2 linked regions of the Tistrella mobilis genome follow. The protein of the gene in region 1 binds, or shares a complex with, the protein of each later gene. Links are inferred from orthologs where the notes say so. Each region holds a gene or a part of one and is shown on either strand. Other genes may lie near its edges.

The links.
Region 2: the proteins of tsaE (region 1) and tsaD are in contact, whole or in part, in a crystal structure (PDB 6N9A), measured with the Thermotoga maritima proteins. The link is inferred for Tistrella mobilis from one-to-one orthologs. Residues at the interface, in WP_004082108.1 of Thermotoga maritima: Leu37, Gly38, Lys46, Lys57, Val59, Lys60, Ser61, Thr63, Phe64, Thr65, Leu66, Met67, Val69, Pro71, Tyr82, Arg83, Leu84, Asp86, Asp88, Phe89, Asp93, Ile128, Asp130, Glu131, Arg134; in WP_004082750.1 of Thermotoga maritima: Cys10, Asp11, Arg49, His50, Leu82, Gly84, Gly135, Gly136, Glu154, Thr155, Leu156, Asp157, Asp158, Ser159, Glu162, Asp165, Lys166, Arg169, Leu170, Tyr175, Lys213, Thr214, Leu217, Tyr218, Gln221, Arg222, Asn324.

Annotation. Positions count from the first base shown.
Region 1 is NZ_CP121017.1:4,595,255-4,598,289, forward strand. What follows is about bases 24-2,745. They hold tsaE (tRNA (adenosine(37)-N6)-threonylcarbamoyltransferase complex ATPase subunit type 1 TsaE), read right to left. Parts: upstream 1,810-2,745; coding sequence 1,237-1,809; downstream 24-1,236. Other genes in these bases: P7L68_RS26315 (nucleotidyltransferase family protein), read right to left, coding at 24-164; P7L68_RS26320 (aminoglycoside phosphotransferase family protein), read right to left, coding at 161-1,240; ffh (signal recognition particle protein), read left to right, coding at 2,140-2,745. In the rest of the region: more of P7L68_RS26315, read right to left, coding at 1-23; more of ffh, read left to right, coding at 2,746-3,035. UniProt on the Escherichia coli protein: Required for the formation of a threonylcarbamoyl group on adenosine at position 37 (t(6)A37) in tRNAs that read codons beginning with adenine.
Region 2 is NZ_CP121017.1:4,437,284-4,440,379, reverse strand. Bases 275-3,057 are described here. They hold tsaD (tRNA (adenosine(37)-N6)-threonylcarbamoyltransferase complex transferase subunit TsaD), read left to right. Parts: upstream 275-978; coding sequence 979-2,136; downstream 2,137-3,057. Other genes in these bases: P7L68_RS25570 (oxygenase MpaB family protein), read right to left, coding at 2,325-3,057; hemC (hydroxymethylbilane synthase), read right to left, coding at 275-873. Outside these bases: more of hemC, read right to left, coding at 1-274; more of P7L68_RS25570, read right to left, coding at 3,058-3,096.

The sequences.
Region 1 (3,035 bases):
GTCAGCCGGTCCAGCGTCCAGTCGATCAGGGGCCGGTCGGCCACCTCCACCAGCGGCTTGGGGCGGGTTTCAGTCAGGGGCCGCATGCGGGTGCCGAGCCCTGCCGCCAGCACCATGGCCGTCCGGGGTGCGCCGGCAAAGCGGGTGGGATCGGTCGTGGTCATGCGGGATCTCCTTCGGTGGTCGTCGTACCGGCCGCGTTCCGGTCGCGCGGCCCGGTGCAGCCGCGGGCATCCCAGGGCAGGGCCTCGTCCAGCCAATCGGCCAGATCGTGCAGGGCGGGATGCACGAGATCCCGTTCGATCAGCCCCCAGACCCGCGGCTGGTAGTTCAGGTAGCGCGGCTTGCCGTCGCGCAGATGCAGCCTTGCGAAGATGCCGGCGATCTTCATGTTGCGCTGGGCACCCAGAATGGCCAGTTCAGTGCGGAACGCGTCGCCGTCCAGAGCATCCCGCCTGCGGCGCAGATAGCGCTCCACCATCGCCTCGGCCAGATCCGGTGCGACGTCGCGGCGGGCATCCTCCAGCAGCGAAACCAGATCATAGCCGGGATGGCCGATCAGCGCGTCCTGGAAGTCGATCAGCCCTACCCGCGACAAGCCGCGCCGGGCCGGCATCCACAGCAGATTTTCGGCATGATAATCGCGCAGCACCAGAACCTCGGGCCGCGCCACCTGGTCGATCAGCGGTCTCAGCCGGTCGAGAAAGCCCGCGCGTTCGGTCGCGGTCGCCCCCCGGCCAAGCGCCAGCGGCCAGTACCAGTCGATCAGCAGCAGCGCCTCGCGTTCGAGCGTCGCCGCGTCGTAGACCGGCACATCCAGCGCCGCCGCCCCCGGGCGATCATGAAGATCGGCCAGCAAGTCGACCGCAGCCGCATAGATCGCCGTCTCAAGCGTCGGGTCGCGGTCCAGCACCACCCGGACCAGATCGTCGCCCAGATCCTCCTGCAGCACGAAGCCGGTCTCGGGGTCGGCCGCCAGGATGGTTGGCGCGGCATATCCCATCGCTTTCAGATGTGCCGCCACCTTCAGGAAGGGGCGCACATCTTCATGCGGCGGCGGCGCGTCCATCAGCACGGCGGTCTGGCGATCGAGCTTCAGCCGGTCATAGCGCCGGAACGAGGCATCGCCCGCCAGCACCGTGCGTTCGGCACCGCGCCAGCCGGCACGGGCGACGAAGCGGGCGCGATCGAGATCGCGGGCATCGGTCGGGACCGGGGCTGCGGAAGGGGTATCGGTCATGAGCATGTCCGTGGCGGTGAACCGGGCGTGGCCGGGTTCCCAGAGGTAAGGTGGCCAAGCCGGGCCGTCCAGTCGCCCGAGGGGTGGAGCGTCACCAGCCGGGCGCCGTCGGGCGCAATGGTGATCGACAGGCGGAGCGCGCCCGGATCGAGCCGGCCGCCGGCGCGATCGGGCCATTCGATCAATGCGAGCCCGTCTTCCGCAGCCTCCCACAGCCCCAGCTCGTCGATCTCGTCCGGATCCTCGATCCGGTAGAGATCGGCATGGACGACCTGAATGTCCGGCAGGTCATACTGCTGGACGAGCGTGAAGGTGGGGCTCGGCACCTCGATCGCGGCACCGGCAAGGGCGCGGATCAGCGCACGCGAAAATGCGGTCTTGCCGGCGCCCAGATCGCCGTCGAGCAGGACCATGCCGCCCGCAGCCATCACGGGGGCGAGGCTCCGGGCAAAGGCCTCCGTCTCCGCCTCGCTCGCGAGGCGGACCACCGGCGCCGGGGCACCGGTTCCGCCGGTTTCGGGGGCCCGACAGCTGCGGGATCCCGGGCCGGCGCCATGGCGGATCGTCATGCACATCCGCGGGTTCTAGCCTGTCGGCGCGGCCGCGGCAATGGCCGCCTTGCGGCAGCGGCTTGACAAGCACCCCCGGACTGAGTCACAAGCCTGATCTTCGCGCGAAGGCGGGCGACATTCCGTCGCCATTGCCCTTGTGCGGAACGTCACGCCGATCGATCTTCAGCATCACGACCCGAAACGGGCGCCGATGCCGGGGGCCGGCCGGCGCCCGCCCGGTCGGGCGATACAGACCTTCGGCGACGAAGGCATGTGTCCCCGCCGATGGGAGCATCAGAGGCCGGCGATCGTCGCAGGCCCGCTCCGAGCGAGACGGAAACCGATACGATGTTCGAGAATCTGACCGGCCGGCTCGGCGAGGTCTTCGACCGCCTGAAGCGCCGTGGTGCGCTGACCGAAGCCGACGTGACCGCGGCGCTGCGCGAAGTGCGCATCGCGCTGCTGGAAGCCGACGTTGCCCTCCCCGTCGTCAAGGACTTCATCTCTGCCGTGCGCGAACGCGCCGTCGGCCAGGAGGTGCTGCGCGGTATCAATCCCGCGCAGATGGTCATCAAGATCGTCCACGACCACCTGACGGAGATGCTGGGCGGCGATGCGGTCGAGGTCGACCTGAACGCACCCGCGCCGGTCGCGATCATGATGGTCGGCCTGCAGGGCTCGGGCAAGACCACCACCTCCGCCAAGCTCGCCCGCCGGTTCCGGCTGCGCGACAAGAAGCGCGTCCTGCTCGCCTCGCTCGACGTCTACCGTCCGGCGGCGCAGCAGCAGCTGGAAGTGCTGGCGAAGCAGGCCGAGGTCGGCAGCCTGCCGATCGTCTTCGGCGAAAAGCCGGTCGCCATTGCCGAGCGCGCGATGAAGATCGCGGCCCGGGAAGGCTATGACGTCGTCATCCTCGACACCGCCGGCCGGCTGCACATCGACGATGTGCTGATGGACGAGGTCGCGGCGGTCAAGTCGAAGGCCCGCCCGCACGAAACCATCCTGGTCGCCGACGCCATGACCGGCCAGGACGCGGTGACCATTGCCAAGACCTTTCAGGACCGGGTCGGTCTGACCGGCATCGCGCTGACCCGCGTCGACGGCGACGCCCGCGGCGGTGCGGCGCTGGCCATGCGCTCGGTGACCGGCAAGCCGATCAAGCTGCTGGGCCAGGGCGAAAAGCTCGACCAGCTTGAGACCTTCCACCCCGAGCGTATCGCGTCGCGCATCCTCGGCATGGGTGA
Region 2 (3,096 bases), 160 kb from region 1 along the record:
ACGGTCTTCGGCGCCGATCTCCGCAGCGCCTGCCTCTTCCAGCAGCGTCCGGCCGTCCGGGCTTGCGACCCGGCCGGTCAGGGCCAGCCGGCCGGCGGGGTCGCGACTGGCGAGAGCTGCGATCGGTGTGCGGCAGGAGCCGTCGAGGACGGCGAGCAGCGCCCGTTCGGCGATCACCGCCAGTGCGGTTTCGCCGTCGTCGAGCGCGCCCACCCAGGCATTGGTGCGATCATCACCGCTGCGGGTCTCAACGCCGATGGCGCCCTGGGCCACCGCCGGCAGCATCACCGCCGGATCGATCGGGCTGCGGTCGACCTCGGTCAGCTGCAGCCGGTTAAGCCCCGCCATGGCGAGCAGGGTGGCGTCGATCCGCCCCTCGCGCAGGCGCGACAGCCGGGTCTGAACATTGCCGCGGAGCGGCACGACCGTCAGGTCGGGGCGGGCGGCGAGCAGCTGGGCCTGACGGCGCAGGCTGGCGGTGCCGATCACGGCCCCGGCCGGCAGGTCGTCGAGGCTGCGGGCCTTGAGCGACAGGAAGGCGTCGCGCGGATCCTCGCGCGGCAGCAGGGCGGTGATCGCCAGCCCTTCGGGCAGCTCGGTCGGCATGTCCTTCATGGAATGGACCGCAAGATCGATGGCGCCGGTGATCAGCGCCTCCTCGATCTCTTTGGTGAACAGGCCCTTGCCGCCCAGCTCGACCAGGGTCCGATCCTGAACCTGATCGCCGGTGGTACGGATGATGACGATCTCGACCGCGCCGGCTGCGGCGAGGGCCGGATCGAGTGCAGCCAGCCGTCCGCGAACCTCGTTCGCCTGTGCGAGGGCGAGCGGGCTGCCACGGGTGCCGATGCGGAGGAGCGGATGCGTGACCATGATGGCCCTGTGTTAGTGCCTGACGTGCGCTTTGGGAAGTGGTAATCGGCGGCCTGAGCCGCTACCTCTTGCCGCGGTCCCACCCGCGAACCGGAACCCTGCCCGATGACCGCGTCCGCCGCCAGCCTTTCTGATCCCGCCGCTGCCGAACGTCCCCGCATCTGTCTCGGTATCGAGACCAGCTGCGACGAGACGGCGGCCGCTGTGGTGGTGTCCGATCCGGCCGCGCAGCCGGGGCAGGGGCGGCCGCTTGGCACCATCCGCGCCCATCTGGTGCTCTCTCAGATCGCCGAGCATCAGGGTTTCGGCGGCGTGGTGCCCGAGATCGCGGCACGCGCTCATATCGACCATCTTGACCGGCTGGTTGCGGCCACGCTGGACGAAGCGAAGCTGGGCCTGGGCGATCTGGATGCGATCGCGGTCACCTCGGGGCCGGGGTTGATCGGCGGTGTGATGGTCGGGCTGATGACCGCCAAGGGGCTGGCGCTGGGCGCGGGCGTGCCGCTGCTCGGCATCAATCATCTGGAGGCGCATGCGCTGACCGCCCGCCTCACCCATGGCGTCGCCTTTCCCTTCCTGCTGCTGCTGGTCTCGGGCGGCCATTGCCTGATCGCCGAAGTTACCGGCCTCGGGCAGTATCGCCGTCTGGGCGCCACCATCGATGACGCAGTGGGTGAAGCCTTCGACAAGACCGCCCGTCTGCTGGGTCTCGGCTATCCCGGCGGGCCGGCGGTCGAAGTGGCCGCCCGCGACGGCGATCCCGCCCGTTTTGCCTTTCCGCGGCCGATGATCGGCCGGCCGGATTGCGACTTCTCGTTTTCGGGCCTCAAGACCGCGGTCCGTCAGGAGGCGGAGCGGATCCGGGTGCTGAGCCGGCAGGACGTCGCCGATCTGGCGGCGAGCTTTCAGGCCGCGGTGTCCGACAGCGTCGCCGACCGGGTCGGCCGCGCGGCCAAGGCATTCGTCGCCATCCATGGCCGCGGCCATGCGCTGGTCGTGGCCGGCGGCGTTGCCGCCAACACCGCACTGCGCACCCGGCTGACCGATGTCGCCGCCCGGCGCGGCCTGCATCTGATCGCCCCCCCCGTCAGGCTGTGTACGGACAACGGCGCGATGATTGCCTGGGCAGGTCTGGAGCATCTGGCAGCCGGCGGCGATCTGCCCGCCGGAGACGGCCTTGCTCTGATCCCCCGCGCCCGCTGGCCGCTCGACCCCGATGCCGGGCAGACCGTGGCTGGTGGGCGGGGGCGGCATCGGGGCTGATCCGGCCGTGGGTTCGGATATCCGCAAGGAGTTCGACCGGGCGCCCGGGGATGTCCCCATCGAGCAGAATTGTCTGTGGGAAGGGGCGGTCTCCGGTCGGGATGTGCGTGCCCTGTCCAGGGCTGGCCGACAGGCTCGGCCCCGGCCGACGGGGCGTCGGCGCCGGTGCAGGCGGCTCGGCCCCGTCCTCAGGCGGGCAACTCATCCTCTGCCGTGGCCTTGGGAAGGTCGCTCTCCAGCCCCTCGAAAGAGAGATCGAGCAGCTGGGTGAACTGGCCGGCACGGCGGCGGCGGTCATAGAAACCGATATGCCGGCGCAGCAGCAGATCGGCCCGGTTGCGCAGCCGGATCGCGGTCAGGGTATCCATGCCGCGGGTTTCGGGGAAGTGCAGGGCGGTTGCGAGATCGCCACCGATCAACCCGCGCGAGATGCCGTAGAGCTGCCGTACCAGCTTGCGGCGCAAATCGGGGTCATCGACCCCGGCGGCCATCGGGGCGGAATTGATCAGCCCGTTGGCGAGCACGATGCCTTCGATCTCGGGCGGCGGTTCCATCATCCGGCCGATCCGGAACAGCTGCTGGGCCTCGATTTCATGGCGCGGCAGCAGCTCGGCCGGCACACCGGCCAGATGGCCGGCCATGCGCCAGATCATCATGAAGGCGCGGCGTTCTTCGGGGAACAGCTCCACACCCAGCACCCGGGCGCGCTCCAGAAGCCGGCCCGACAGCGCGGCATTCATGAAGGCGATATGGGCGGCACTGAGCGGCGTACCCCAGTCTGCATGGTTCCAGTCGGGAGAGCGGGCGGTCAGGAGGCGCAGACGGGCATGCATGAGCCGGATGCGCAGCGCCATCTTCCAGCCTTCGCCGAACGTGCCGAGCCCGCCCGGCAGGAAAATTTCGGACAGCAGCTGGTTGTTCTGGCGGAAGCGCCGGCCGGCCTGATCCCCCAGCCGGCCG